One region of the Pseudomonas phenolilytica genome, then DNA from elsewhere that is predicted to be linked to it. Evidence: riboswitches for the same ligand, from Rfam matches in the RefSeq annotation. Region 1 holds a riboswitch; the other holds the start of a gene.
What was found. Region 1 has a riboswitch for cobalamin ahead of HU825_RS08140 (TonB-dependent receptor domain-containing protein). Riboswitches for the same ligand answer to the same signal wherever they lie in the genome.
Positions count from the first base shown of each region.

Region 1 (7,468 bases):
TGGTGCTGCCGGCGCTGCTGCTTGGTCGCACCGGGCTGCAGCTGGGCAACGGGGGGCTGGTGTTGTTCGCCGCCGGCCTCGCTTCGCTGTTCTTCAGCCTGCCGGCGTTCACCCGCTTCAAACATGCGCTGATCGCCACGGAGCAGGCGCTGGGTGACACCGCCGAGCCGGCGGCCTGGGCGCAGCTGCGGCGTATTCGCCGACGCGCGCTGCTGATCGCGTCATTGCCGGCCTGGCTGGCGGCGGTCGGCGCGCTGCTCGGCATGGAACCGGTGGCGCGCCTGCTGCTGGTGCTCGGCAGCCTTAGCTTGCTCATCCTCTATCGCATTCCGCGGCAGCTGCGCTGATGCGCCTGTTGTGGTTCGTCGCGCTGCTGCTGGTGCCGCTTTCGGCGAGCGCGGCACAGCGGGTGGTGAGCCTGGCGCCCTCGCTCAGCGAAATCATGCTCGAACTCGATGCCGGCGATCGGCTGGTCGGCGTGCTCGATGGCGGCGAGCGTCCGCCGGCGCTGGCCGGCGTGCAATCGGTCGGTCGCTACGGCCAGGTGGAGCTGGAAACGCTGCTCAGCCTGCGTCCCGATCTGGTGCTGCTCTGGCCCGACAGCATTGCGCGCGGCCAGCGTCAGCAGTTGCAGCAGCTTGGCATCCCGCTGCTGGTGGTCGAGCCGTCGCGGCTCGAACAACTGGCCGAACAGTTCGCGCTGATCGGACGCGCCGTCGACCGCGTCGAGCAGGGCGTCCAGCTGGCCGAGCGCTTTCGCCACGGCCTGGCGCAGCTGCGTCAGCAATACGCGCGCACGCCGCCGCTGCGGGTCTTCTATCAGGTCTGGCATCGCCCGCTGTATACGCTCGGCGGCCCGCAGATCATCAGCGAGGCGATCGAGGTATGTGGTGGGGTGAACGTGTTCGCCGACCTTCAGCTGCCGGCGCCGCAGGTGAGCGTCGAAGCCGTGCTGGCACGCGATCCCGAGGTGATCCTCGGCGGCAGCGGCGCCGAACTGGAGAGCTGGAAAGCCTGGCCGCAGCTCAGTGCGGTGCGTAGCGGGCGCTTGCTCGCCGTGCCGGACAAGGGGCTGGAGCGGCCGAGCTTCCAGATGCTGGGCGCGATCGGGAAGCTCTGCGAAGCGATGGCGCGGGCGGCGCCGTGAGGGCGCGCCCGCATTCCGCTTAGAGCGAAGGGGTCCAGGTCATGGCGAACAGGACGGTGCGTCCGGCTTCGCGATAACCGTAGTTCAGCACCGGATCGGTCCAGCCTGGGCCGGTGGGGCGGTCGTAGGTTGCCAGCGTATATTCGCGGTCGAACAGGTTGTTGACCTTGGCCTCCCAGAGCAGCTCGGGGTGGCTCTGCCAGCCCGCGCGCAGATCGAAGACGCCGTAGCCGGCCAGCTCGCGGGTATTGGCCGCATTGTCCTGGCGTGCGCTGGCGACGTGCCAGCCGGCGCCGGCCGACAGGCTGCCGAATTCGCGATCGAGGTCGATACTCAGCGTGCGCTTGGCACGGCGGGGCAGGGCATGACCGCTGTCGCGATCACGCGGATCAATGACGCTCACGCCCAGACTGGCCTGCCAGCCCAGCAGTTCGCGAGCCACGCTGGCCTCGAAGCCGTTGATCCGTGCCTGGCTGATGTTCTCCGGGCGTCTGGCGGCACTGTCCCAGGCAATCATGTCTTCCACATCGGTGCGGTAGACCGAGGCTTCCAGCTGAGTGCCTTCTACGTCGGCGCGCCATTGCAGCTCGTAGGTCTTCGACGTTTCGGGGCTCAGGCCGGCATTGCCCATTCCGGGGTAATAGAGATCGGAGAAGGTCGGCGCACGGAAGCCTTCGCCGTAGCTGAGGATCCAGCGCTGCGACTCGCCCACCGGCAGGCTGAAGGCGGCGTTCCAGCTGTTGTGGCTGCCGAACTGTTCGTTGTCGTCGTGGCGCAGGCCGAGTTCGGTACCGAAACGGTCGCCCTGGAAGCTGTGCTGGGCGAAGAAGGCCAGGTTGTCGCGGCTGTCTTCCTGATAGGCGGTGGATGCGTCGAGACGGTCTTCGTACCAGTCGCTGCCCAGACTCAACTGCTGGCGTTCGCTCAGTTGCAGCCGGTTTATCCAGGCCGCCGAATGCCGTGTGGTTTCCAGAAAGCCGTTGTTCCAGGGACTGCTGGCGCCGACCACCTTGTTGCGGTCGAAGCTGCGGCCCAGTTCCAGACGGCTGTTCCAGACGTCGGTCAGCTGACCGTTCAGGTAACCGCTGTAGCTGCTGACACGAAACTCGTCCTGCGGTGTGCCCGGGGCGAAGTCGTAGGCATCGTCGTATTCGTTCTCGCCGCGTTGATCGTTGAGGCTGAGGCCCGCCTGCCAGTCGGCATTGAGCTGGTGATCCAGCTTCAGGTGCAGTGCCTGCGCACGCTGGCCGTCGTCGTCGCTGTCGGCACCGCGGTTGTCGCGGCTGATATCGAAACCGTCACGCTCGTCGAGACTCGCGCCGAGATGGACGCGGGTCTGCTCGGTGCCAGCCGCCAGGCTCAGGCTGCGCTGGAAGGTCTGGTCGCTGCCGGCCGCGAGGCGGATTTCCGGCTTCACTCCGGGCTTGCCGCTGCGCGTGAAGATCTGGATGACGCCGCCGATCGCATCGGCACCATAGAGTGACGAGCGCGGGCCGCGGATCACTTCGACGCGCTCGATATTGTCGATCGCCAGGTAATCGAGACGGGCGAAGCCGCTGGTGGCCGAGGAAATGCGCTGACCATCGAGCAGCACCAGCGTCTGCGCGGTGCCGGTGCCGCGCAGCGACAGCGACGGCAGGCCGCCGGCGCTGCCGACGGTCACGCCCGGCACCCGGCGCAGCAATTCCGGCACGCTGCGCGCCTGCAGGCGCTGGATATCGGCGCGGGTGAACACGGTGTTGGCGGCGGTGGCGGTGGCGCGAGGCTCGGCCTGGCGCGCGGAAGTCACCAGCATGTTGGGCAGCTGGTAGCTGTTGGCGTCGGTAGTGTCGGCAAACACCTGCGTGCCAGGCAGCAGCGCCACGGCCAGGGCAAGTCGGGACAGTTTCATTCTTGGAATTCCTCAAAAGATCACAGCTTTCGAGGAGGGCAGGAACAAGCGGGGGCGAAAGGCAGACGGCCGCGCTTGACGGTGCTGCCCTCCGCAACACCCGTCGAATCCACCAGGCCGGTCTCCGGGCTTTCGACGCTCATCGCGCTCGCCTTCCCATGTCGGAACACAGTGGCTGTCGAGCGGACGGCGATCCGGCTGGATCGCGGTCGATTACCGTTGCGGGGGCAGCGCCGGCCTTGCTCTCGCGAGCGCACCGGCTTCCCGTTTAATGCGGACCTTGCGGTCGTGCACACCTGGGCGGATAAGAAATCGCGCGAACCATACGGCCGCATGCGGCTAAACACAAGCTGATCGAACGAGGTACGCGGCCGCAGATGCGCCACGGAGACAAGGCGCAGCCTGTTAGAATCCGCGCTTTTTCACCCGCCGAATCGGCGCTGCGAGCCTGCCATGACCTTCGCCTCCCTGGGCCTGATCGATCCGCTGCTGCGAACCCTGGAAACCCTCGACTACCGCAAGCCGACGCCGGTGCAGGCCGAAGCCATTCCCGCCGTGCTCAAGGGCCGCGACCTGATGGCGGCGGCGCAGACCGGCACCGGCAAGACCGCCGGTTTCGCCCTGCCGTTGCTGCAGCGGTTGACCATGGAAGGCGCCAAGGTGGCGAGCAATTCGGTGCGCGCGCTGGTACTGGTGCCGACCCGCGAGCTGGCCGAGCAGGTGCACGAAAGCTTTCGTGTCTACGGGCAGAACCTGCCGCTGCGCACCTACGCGGTGTACGGCGGGGTCAGCATCAACCCGCAGATGATGGCGCTGCGCAAGGGCATCGACGTGCTGGTGGCGACCCCCGGCCGATTGCTCGATCTGTACCGGCAGAACGCCGTGGGTTTCAGCCAGCTGCAGGCGCTGGTGCTCGACGAGGCCGACCGCATGCTCGACCTCGGTTTCGCCGACGAGCTGGATCAGCTGTTCTGCGCCTTGCCGAAGAGGCGCCAGACCCTGCTGTTCTCCGCGACCTTTTCCGAGGCGATCCGCCAGCTGGCCCGCGAGCTGCTGCGCGATCCGCTGTCGATCGAGGTCAGCCCGCGCAACGCGGCGGCGAAGACGGTCAAGCAGTGGCTGGTGCCGGTGGACAAGAAGCGCAAGAGCGAGCTGTTCCTGCATCTGCTCGCGGACAAGCGCTGGGGCCAGGTGCTGGTATTCGTGAAGACGCGCAAGGGCGTCGATCAGCTGGTGGACGAGCTGCAGGCGCAGGGCATTTCCAGCGATGCGATCCACGGCGACAAGCCGCAGGCGTCGCGTCTGCGCGCGCTGGAGCGCTTCAAGGCCGGCGAGGTGCAGATTCTCGTCGCCACCGACGTCGCCGCCCGTGGGCTGGACATCCATGACCTGCCGCAGGTGGTCAACTTCGACCTGCCGACCGTCGCCGAGGACTACGTGCACCGCATCGGCCGTACCGGCCGCGCCGGCGCCTCGGGCGAGGCGATCTCGCTGGTCAGCGCCGATGAAGTCGATCAGCTGGCGGCCATCGAAACGCTGATCAACCAGGTACTGCCGCGCCACGACGAGCTGGGCTTCGTGCCGGACCATCGCGTGCCGACCACCACCCTCGGCGGGCAGATCATCAAGAAGCCGAAGAAACCGAAGAAGCCCAAGGACGCCGCCGGCAAGGGCAAGATCCACCTCGGCAACTGGTTCGACGAGAACGAAAAGCCCAACGCCAGGCCGATTCGCAAGGTGCCGAGTCTGGGCGGCGGCAAGCCGGCGAAGAAGCGCTGATAGGCCTGGCGCGCGGAAACGGCGCAGCCTTGTCCACGGCACGGGTCGCGCGCGGGCCGTGCAAGGGCGATTTGTTGAGCGTGCCTGCGACGGTTTGCGTCATCACGCGGTTGGCGATTGAGGTCTAGGCTTGGTCCGGCCTGCCAACGCAGGCCCGTACGTCCTGTCTCAAGGAGTCAACCGATGACCCAGACCATGAAAGCCGCGGTGGTACATGCCTTCGGCGAGCCGCTGCGCCTCGAGGAAGTCAAGGTGCCGCTGCCCGGCCCCGGCCAGATTCTGGTAAAGATCGCCGCCTCCGGTGTGTGTCACACCGACCTGCATGCGGCCGAAGGCGACTGGCCGGTCAAGCCGGCGTTGCCGTTCATTCCAGGCCACGAAGGCGTCGGCCATGTGGCTGCAGTCGGTGCCGGCGTGACGCGGGTGAAGGAAGGCGACCGGGTCGGCGTGCCCTGGCTGTACACCGCCTGCGGTTGCTGCGAGCACTGCCTGACCGGCTGGGAAACCCTCTGCGAAAGTCAGCAGAACACCGGTTACTCGGTCAACGGCGGCTATGCCGAATACGTGCTGGCGGACCCGAACTACGTGGGCATCCTGCCGAAGAACGTCGAGTTCGACGAGATCGCGCCGATCCTCTGCGCCGGCGTTACCGTCTACAAGGGCTTGAAGGTGACCGGCGCGCGGCCCGGGCAGTGGGTGGCGATTTCCGGTATCGGCGGCCTCGGCCATGTCGCGGTGCAGTACGCCAAGGCGATGGGGCTGCACGTGGTGGCGGTGGATGTCGACGATGCCAAGCTGGAACTGGCCAAGCGCCTGGGGGCCAACCTGACCATCAATGCACGCACGGAAAATCCGGTGGAAGTGGTGCAGCGCGACATCGGCGGCACCCATGGCGTGCTGGTCACGGCGGTGTCCAACAGCGCCTTCGGTCAGGCCATCGGCATGGCGCGCCGGCGCGGCACCGTGGCGCTGGTCGGCCTGCCGCCGGGGAATTTTCCGACGCCGATCTTCGACGTGGTGCTCAAGGCGATCAGCATCACCGGCTCCATCGTCGGCACCCGCGCCGACCTGCAGGAGGCGCTGGATTTCGCCGGCGAAGGGCTGGTCAAGGCGACCATCCACACCGACAGCCTCGACAACATCAACCGGATCCTCGACGACATGCGCGCCGGTCGTATCGAAGGCCGCATCGTGATGAAGATGTAGGCACCGAACGGCGGCCTTCGGGCCGCCACCGCACCTCAGCCGCGCATGAACGATAGGTGGATGTCGCTGCCGTAGCGTCGGATGATCTCGCCCTTGGCCGCATGGAATGCCGCGACATCGCCGGCCTGTCCCGACTTGCCGAGCTTCCAGCGCGCCAGCTCCTCGGCGATCACGTCCATGAACAGCTCGGCCAGCAGCAGGCGGGCAGAGTCGCGGAAGTTGCCGTGGCCGTCGACGTACAGCTGCACGGTGGGCGCGGCGGTGTTGATCAGGATCTTGCGCTCCGCCGCGCTGTACACGGCGCGGTCCATGTCCTCGCCCAGATAGCGGAACTCGTAGCCGGTGAACATGACTTCGCCGTGATCGCGGGCGGGGCGGTGTTTCCCGATCGGCGGGTGTGGCGTTTTGTGGTGATGGATATGCGCCGCTGCGTGTTCGGCGATGACGATCTCGCACCAGGCCAGATAGCTGCCGGCACGCACGACGATCTCGCCACGCTCGGCGCTGGACTGGCCGCTGACCGTCCATTGCAGATACGGCGCTTCGCCGAGGCTCCGCAGTTCGACCGCGGCCGGTGGCGGATCGATACGCAGGCCTTCGCTGAGCGAGGCCTCGATCTGCAGGATGGTGTCGTCGGGCAATTGCTGCCGATCGAACAGCAGGCGTACATGGAACGGATGCTCCGGCGAACGGTAATAGAACGGCGTGCTGAAGCGCAGCGCCGCGACAGGCTCGCCAGCGCCGGCCGACGCGCTCACCGCGGCAATTGCCGGCGGGACGATGCCGAAATCGTGGATCGCCGCCTGGTTCATGCGTTGCAGCAGGTGGTCGATCATGTGTGCGGTGCGCCCGGAGGTGGTGGCGCGTTCCAGGTGTCGGAGCTTTTCCTGCTCGGCCATCACGAAGGGTGCGATCAGCTGGCTGACCGCCCGCGCGAAGGCGGCCACCAGCGGTGTCTTCGGATTCAGGCCGGCGCGTTCGTCGCTGATCACCGCCACGCCCTGGCCGAGCTGCTCGATCAACGCCGGACAGCGCACCGTGCCGAACAGGTATTCGGTGCCGACTGGTTCTCGTAGTCGAACAGCTGGCAATCCAGCACCGCGGTGCCCGACAGCACCAGCAGGCCGCTGGTGCGCTCGTCGCCGCGCGGCACCAGTTGCGCGTCCAGCGCACGTTTGAGCGTCAGGCTGAAGGGGAAGGTCTGCCCGTCGCAGTGGAACTCGCCCGGCTGGTCGGGGCCGAGCAGCAGCAGCGACGGCGGCTCCTCGAAACGGATCCGCCCGCTGCGCTCGATCTCCACGCCATCGCGCAGATGCGCGAGCTCGACATTTCGGCGCTCCAACACATCGCGCAGGTAGATGTTGTTGGCCAGCGAATCGACCAGCGCGCCGTACTGGGAAATGCTCACCTGGCTGCTTTCGATGACGATCGCCACGCGGGTGCCG
Region 1 is NZ_CP058908.1:1,704,071-1,711,538, forward strand. It holds gene HU825_RS08130 (hypothetical protein) at 1-347, shown strand, start outside; gene HU825_RS08135 (cobalamin-binding protein) at 347-1,147, shown strand; gene HU825_RS08140 (TonB-dependent receptor domain-containing protein) at 1,167-3,038, opposite strand; cobalamin riboswitch at 3,137-3,353, opposite strand; gene HU825_RS08145 (RNA helicase RhlE1) at 3,492-4,817, shown strand; gene adhP (alcohol dehydrogenase AdhP) at 5,001-6,023, shown strand; gene HU825_RS08155 (hypothetical protein) at 6,059-7,114, opposite strand; gene HU825_RS08160 (hypothetical protein) at 7,042-7,468, opposite strand, start outside.

Region 2 (7,468 bases), 500 kb from region 1:
GCCCGGCAGATAGAGGCTGTCGACGGCCGGCAGACGGGTGAAGCGCAACGGCGAGAAGAACAGCAGCTCGGCGCCCAGCGCACGCAACAGGTCGAGGTTGGCCTGGTAGAGAAAGGCGAAGGCGGCATCGCGCGCCACGCCGATGCGCACGCCGGTCAGCAGCGGCTCGACCGGCGCCACCCGCGGCGCGGCGAAGGTCACCGACGGCGGCAGTTCGGTATCCGCGCTCTGCGCCAGCGCCTCGGCGGCGGCATCCAGGCGGGTATCCAGATCGGCCAGTTCCTCGGCCTGGACCAGCCCCAGATGGCGGCTCGGCAGCTCCACCTCGGCGCTGCGCGGCAGCGCGCCGTACCAGCGCAGCGGCGCCGGCAGGCTGTCGCGCAGGATTTCGCCGTGCCGCGCACTGCCGACACGGTTGGCCAGCACGCCGGCGAACGGCAGGTCCGCCTGGAAGCTCGCCAGCCCGTGCGCCAGCGCGCCGAAGGTCTGTGCCATCGCCGAGCCGTCGATCACCGCCAGCACCGGCACGCCGAAGCGCCGCGCCAGGTCGGCGGCCGAGGGTGCGCCGTCGAACAGCCCCATCACGCCTTCGATAAGGATCAGGTCGGCCTCGCCCGCCGCCTCCCACAGCAGGCGCCGCGACTGCTCCTCGCCGACCATCCACAGATCGAGTTGGTACACCGGCTGGCCGCTGGCGCGCGCGAGGATCATCGGGTCGAGAAAATCCGGCCCGCACTTGAACACCCGCACGCGCCGCCCGGCCTGCGCGTGCAGGCGTGCCAGGGCGGCGGTGACGGTGGTCTTGCCCTGACCGGAGGCCGGCGCGGCGATCAGCAGGGCCGGACAATTTCTGCTATTCATCGCAGCCTCACGGGGCGGGTTGAGTCACGGTGGATGTAAAGAGCGACATCCACGCTACAGTTCCGGGGCCTGACGTAGGGTGGATGACGCTTCACCCAGCCACCGAAAACGCGCTCCGTGAAGGTCTTGAGCGCCGGCATCAGAACTCCACGCCCTTCTGCGCCTTCACCCCGGCCTTGAACGCGTGCTTGACCAGGTTCATCTCGGTCACCGTGTCGGCGGCCTCGATCATCCCCGGCAGCGCGCCGCGCCCGGTCACCACCACGTGCTGCAACAGCGGCCGCGCGGCGATGTCGGCGAGCACGCTGTCCAGCTCCAGATAGCCGTACTTCAGCGCGATGTTCAGCTCATCGAGCACCACCAGGCCGATGCGTTCGTCGTCCAGCAGCTCGCGCGCGACGGTCCAGGCTTGCTGCGCCTTGGCGATATCGCGCTGGCGATCCTGGGTTTCCCAGGTGAAGCCCTCGCCCATCACGTGGTAGCGCACCTCCTCGGGGAAACGGCGGAAGAACGCCTCCTCGCCGGTGCTGGCCGCGCCCTTGATGAACTGCACGATGCCGACCTGCATGCCGTGACCCAGCGCGCGGGCGACCATGCCGAAGGCCGAGCTGCTCTTGCCCTTGCCGTTGCCGCTGTGCACCAACAGCAGGCCGTACTCGTCCTGCGCCTGGGCGATCTTCTCGTCCACCACCGCCTTCTTGCGCTGCATGCGCGCGCGGTGCCGCTCGTCGCGGGCGTCCATCAGTGCGCCTGCCGTAGACGGTTCAGGCGCAGCGCCGAGACGATGCCGACGTGCAGCACCAGCGCGGTGCCGACGTAGAACGCCAGATTGCCCAGATGCCGCGGCACGTACTCGGCGATGCGCGGCAGGAAGCCGGCCAGCGTCGGCTCGGGGTAGCGCCCGGAGAAGAAGTAGAAGCCGCCGCCAGAGAGCAGGTAGGCGACGAAGGCCGCCGCCACCAGCGTCGGCACCAGTAGCGCGAGGCTGCGCAGGTCGCCGCGCTGCCAGCCGGCGAACAGCCGCCCGGCCAGCCACAGGCTGCCGTAGGCCGGCACCAGCGCCCAGTACGCGGGCGACAGGCACCAGTCGCTGATGGTGCCGCTGGCCAGGGAGGCGAAGTCCAGCACGGAGGCTTCGGCAAACAGCAGCGCGAACATCGCGCGTGGGCGCAAGTAGAAGCCGGCGAGGAAGAAGATCGACCAGCTGGCGCTGGGCAGGTTCTCGACGCTGGCGAAGTGCTGGCCGCGGGTCATGGCCAGCAGCAGGATCAGCGCGACGCCGATTGCCAGTTGAGCGCGGGTGGAAAGGACGTGCATGCGGTGCTCCTCGGGTGGGGGTTCAGATCGCCTGGTAGCGGACGGTGAAGTACACCGCGCGGCCGGGCTGTTCGTAGGTCTGGGTGGTTTCGTAGTCGCGGTCGAACAGGTTCGCCAGCTTGACCTGCAGGCGCCAGGCATCGTCGATGCGGTACTCGCTGCGCAGGTCCATCAGGGCGTAGCCGGGCATGCGCGTGTCCTCGGCGTTGCCGGCCTTGTCGAAGCGCTCGCTGGACGCATACAGCGAGGCGCCCAGGCCGATGGCGCCGAACTGGCGATCCACGTCGAGATTGAACTGGCGCTTGGCGCGGCGCTGCAGCAGGTGGCCGTGATTGGCCTTGCTGCGGTCCTGCGGGTCCATGACGGTCAGGTTGGCGGCTACGTCCCAGCCGGCCAGCACTGTGGCGACGCTGGTCTCGATGCCGCGGATGCGCGCCACGTCGACGTTCTCCGGGCGCATGGGGCTGGTGCCGGCCCAGACGATCAGATCGTCGATCTGGTTTTCGTAGGCGTTGACGCTCCACTCGCCCCAGCCATGACTGCCGCGGATGCCCAGCTCGTAGCTTTGCGACTCCTCCGGCTTGACGTCCGGGTTGCCGGCGGTGAAGGCGCTGGCCGGGTAGTACAGATCGTTGAAGGTCGGCGCGCGGTAGGCAGTGCCGTAGGCGGCAGTCAGCGTCAGCGCCTCGCTCAGCTCGAAGCTGTAGCCGAGGCTGCCGGTATCGTGGGAGCCGAAGAACTCGTCCTTGTCGCGGCGCAGGCCCGCCTGCACACCATGACGGCCGAAGGCAGCCTGATACTGCACGAAGTAGCCGCGGTTGTAGCGGCTGTCCCGGGCGTAGTCGTCGCTGCTGTCGATGCGGTCCTGCTGGTAGTCCATGCCGAGGCTCAGCACCTGCGCCTCGCCGACATGGAAATCGTTCTGCCAGCTGAGACTGTCGCGGCGGGTGTCGAAGCGCGAGTAGAAGGCGCCATCCTGAAAGTTGTCGCTCAGGTCCTCGCTGTGACCGGCCTGCAGGGTGACGTCCCAGAAGGCCAGCGGCGCGAACCGCGCGCGGCCGCTGAGCGCCTGCAGGGAGCCGTCGCTGTAGGCATCGCGACCGCTGGTGCCGCGCGTCGACCGGGTATCGAAGTCGCCGTGGTTCTCGCTCTGCAGCCAGCTGCCGTCGAGTTCCAGGCCATTGTCGAAGCGATAACCGGCGCGCAGCTGTGCGGACAATTCGCGGTAGCCGTCGGCGTCCGGCTCGTAGGCATTCGGTGCGCTGGGCCGATAGGCCCGCGCGTTGATGCCGTCGGTGGATTCGCCGGCCACGCCGAGGTTGAACCAGCCGTTGCCCTGACCGCCGGATAGCCCGGCCGAGCCACTGTAGCTCGAACGCGAACCGGCACCCGCCGAGAAGTACGGTTTGAGACCGGCGTCGCCGCCGCGACGGGTGAAGATCTGGATCACCCCGCCCATCGCCTCCGAGCCGTACAGGCTGGATCGCGGTCCGCGGACGATCTCGATGCGCTCGATCTGCTCGACCGGGATGCTTTGCAGCGCGGCACTGCCAGACGTCGCCGAGCCGACGCGGATACCGTCGATCAGCACCAGCACGTGCTTGTCGCTGGTGCCACGAATGGACACCGAAGTGCTCTTGCCACGGCCGCCATTGCTGGTGACGCTGACGCCGGCCAGGCGCTGCAGCAGCTCCGGCACGCTGCCGGCCTGCTGACGCTCGATCTGCTCGCGGGTGATGACGCTGCTCGCAGCGATGGCAACCGGCGAAGCGCCGGTCCGGCTGGCGGTGATCACCTGCTGGCCGAGCAACAGGGCGCCCTCGTGGGCCAGAGCAACGGAAGGCACGCCCAGCAGGACGGCCGCCAGGGAAAGGGAGTTGCGCATTGGATCAGGGTTCTCCGTCGTGCCCACCCGCACGACCAAAAGTCGCTGGAGACAGACGGCAGAACCCGCAGGAAGGGGGCACCCGAAGGTACGCACCCGCTCAGCGCCCGCCGCACTGTCAGTGAAATGCGACAGGCCGGTCTCCGGGCTTGCGAGCGGATGCCTGGCATCCCGAAACCGCGCCTTCCCGTGCGTGAGCACAGTGGCCGTTGCGGTTTCTCGACTCGCCTACCGTTGCGGGGGCAGCGCCGGAATCGTCATTGCGACTGGACCGGCTTCCCTGTTTCACCTCCTGACCAAGTCAGGGGGCACCTGAAGCGACGCGCAGGTTAGTCCAAGGCCGGAAGGGACGCAATCGCGAACATGTCGCAGTCAGCGGCAAACTCCGCTTGCAGTTTGGACGCACCGGCCCGGAACGGCGGACGGCGAACGGCTTCGAATGCCACAATGCCCCCTTCGCCAGGACCGACGACAGCGCCCCATGACCAGCATCGTGCAGATCTCCGACACCCACTTCGGCACCGAACAGCCCGCGGTAGTCGAGGCCCTCGAACAGCATGTCCGCGAGCATCGCGCCGATCTGCTGGTGTTCTCCGGCGACATCACCCAGCGCGCACGCCGCGCCCAGTTCGCCGCGGCGCAGGCCATGGTGCGGCGGCTGGAGGCCGATGGCGTGGGCCGCAGCCTGGTGATTCCGGGCAATCACGACATCCCGCTGTACAACCTCGCGGCGCGCCTGTTCAGCCCCTACGGCAATTACCGCCGCTACTTCGGCGAGCAGCTGGAGCCGGTGTTCGAGAACGAGCGGATGCTGGTAATCGGGCTGAACACCACTCATCCGCGGCGGCACAAGGACGGTCGCGTCACCCCGCGTCAGGTGGACGCCGTGGCGCGACGGCTGGCCGCCAGCGACCCGGCCAAGCTGCGCATCGTGGTGGCGCATCAGCCGTTCGGCGCGATGGTGGAGAGCGATCTGCGCAATCTGCAGCACGGCGCCACACCCGCGCTGCAATGCTGGGCCGAACACGGGCTGGATCTGGTAATGGGCGGGCACATCCACCTGCCCTACGTGCTACCGCTGTCGCGGCAGTATCCGGACCTGGCCCGGGAAATCTGGATGGTGCAGGCCGGCACCACGCTGTCGACGCGCCTGCGCGGCACCTCGCCGAACTCGCTGAACCGGCTGAAGCTGCAGTCGGGAGCCGAGAAAGGGGTCTGCGTCGAACGCTGGGATTTTTCCGACGGGCGCTTCGTACCCGCTTCGCACTTCACCCTTGGCTGGTGAGCCCTGTCACGGATTGCGCGCCAGTCGCTCATCCTCGAGAACGCGCTTGGCACCGAGATACGTCTTGGCCCAGTAGCGATTGCCCAGGCTGTCGAGGCGGACCGTACCGCCGGACGACGGCGCATGGACGAAGCGCCCTTCGCCGACGTAGATAGCGGCATGGCTGACGCGGCGCCCGCCATCGGTGGCGAAGAACAGCAGATCGCCGGCCTGCAGCGCGTCACGCCCTACATTGGCCGAGCGCATGCGGCTCATCTCCACGGTGGTTCGCGGCAGCGCCACGCCCGCCGCGCCACGGTAGACGTAGCCGATCAGGCCGCTGCAATCGAAGCCGCTATCGGGTGTGTTGCCGCCGTAGCGATAAGGCGTACCCACCAACCCGAGTGCACTGAACAGCACATCCTCGGCCATCGGCGAGGCAGCTTGGGACGGCGCGGTGATTTCGGGAGTGGGCGTACGACCGGCGCAGGCAGTCAGCAGCGCGGTCAGGACAAGCAGTGAGAGGCGAGCCGGAAAGGGCATGGCAGAGCGATCCTGGCGGTCGAAGTGTCACTCTGCCGGCACGCGGGGCGTTGCGCAACCCCGCGGCAAGGTCGGTCGATCAGTTATGTGCGGTGGTGTGTTCCGCCGGCGCGAGTGCCAATACCCGTTTGGCCTCCATGTAGCTGGCCCGCCAGTACTTGTCGTCCAGGCTGTCGACCCGCACGCCGCCGCTGCGGCTGCTGGAGGAATGGATGAAGCGGTCGTCGCCGATGTAGATGCCCGCGTGGGTGACGCGGCCGCGGCCCCGGTTGTTGAAGAACACCACGTCGCCCGGCTCCAGCTCGCTGCGCTTGACCACTGGCGCGTCGAGGTTGATCAGTTCGCGAGTCGAACGCGGCAGCTCGAGTCCGGCTTCCTTGCGGAACAGGAAACCGACGAAGCCGCTGCAATCGAAGCCGGTCTTCGCCGAATTGCCGCCATAACGATACGGCGTGCCAACCAGGGTGAAACCGCGCTCGAGGATGCTGTCGGCCAGTTGCGGCAGCTGGTAGGCGGTGTCGTCGGAGAATTCGCGCAGCTCCTGCTCGCCCGCTTCGGCGGTGTCGAAGTCGATGGCAGTCTGATCGAAAACCTGGCCGCTCGGGGCAGAGGTGTACGCGGTGTCCGGCTGGGTCTGCTGACCGGCGCAGGCCGTCAGCAGGGCGATGAGTGCGAGGGGCACGAGGGGTGCGAAGCGTTTGCGCATGGGCACGACCGTGTCGGGGAAATTGAAAGTGCCGGCGACTATGCCTTCAATCACCTCGATGCGCAAATTCAATTGACCGAAATGTGACGAATCCGCTGCGGCAAAACGTCTGACCGCCCCTCGCCGAGAGACCGGCCGCCCGCCGTTGGAAAACGCGCCGTTTTCCGCCGTTGCAAGCGCCGCGGATGCATGGCAGCGGAGCTTTGCAAGCCCGTATCCGAGGCTCAGCCCAGAGCGGGCGCCAGCAGAATGGAATACCCCAGCGCCAGCAACGGCCAGCCGACCAGCGGCCCCAGCAGCCAGCGCCACAGCCACAGGCGCGGCACGAAACCGACCCCATGCACGAAACCGGCGCTGACGCCCCACATCACCAGCATCAGCTGCGGATGGCTATAACCGCCCTGCCCGTCCAGCATCGCGGCCGGGTGAATCAACAGCACCAGCGCCAGCGGCGCGGCCAGCAGCAGCGACAGCGTGCGACTGGCCGTCCCGTAAAGCCGTCCGGCGCCTACGTTGGTCACGGTTCGGCGTCCAGGTCCTGCGTGGCTTCCAGCCAGAGCGCATTGATGATGCCGAAGCTGCACGCCAGCAGCACACCGAGAATCCAGGTGAAGTACCACATCGTCATTCTCCCAGGCGAAGCGGGCGCGACGGCCCGCTCGCGCATGTTCAGTACAGGCCGTGAGGGTTCGCTTCGATCGTCTTCTGATTGATCCGGCCCCACATGCGGATATAGCTCCACAGCGTGTAGCAAAGGATCAGCGGCACGAAGATGCAGGCCACGACAAACATGATGCCCAGCGTCTTGCGGCTCGACACGGCGTCCCACATGGTCAGGCTCGATGCCGGATCCAGGCTCGACGGAAAGACGAAGGGAAACAGCGCGAAGCCC
Region 2 is NZ_CP058908.1:2,199,555-2,207,022, reverse strand. It holds gene HU825_RS10685 (cobyrinic acid a,c-diamide synthase CobB) at 1-861, opposite strand, end outside; gene cobO (cob(I)yrinic acid a,c-diamide adenosyltransferase) at 1,001-1,603, opposite strand; gene HU825_RS10675 (hypothetical protein) at 1,603-2,178, opposite strand; gene btuB (TonB-dependent vitamin B12 receptor) at 2,201-4,063, opposite strand; cobalamin riboswitch at 4,181-4,394, opposite strand; gene HU825_RS10665 (metallophosphoesterase family protein) at 4,545-5,348, shown strand; gene HU825_RS10660 (C40 family peptidase) at 5,355-5,870, opposite strand; gene HU825_RS10655 (C40 family peptidase) at 5,950-6,576, opposite strand; gene HU825_RS10650 (cyd operon YbgE family protein) at 6,801-7,097, opposite strand; gene cydX (cytochrome bd-I oxidase subunit CydX) at 7,094-7,198, opposite strand; gene cydB (cytochrome d ubiquinol oxidase subunit II) at 7,246-7,468, opposite strand, start outside.
Region 2: it holds a riboswitch for cobalamin, as region 1 does, so the genes downstream of both, btuB (TonB-dependent vitamin B12 receptor) here and HU825_RS08140 (TonB-dependent receptor domain-containing protein) in region 1, are expected to answer to the same signal.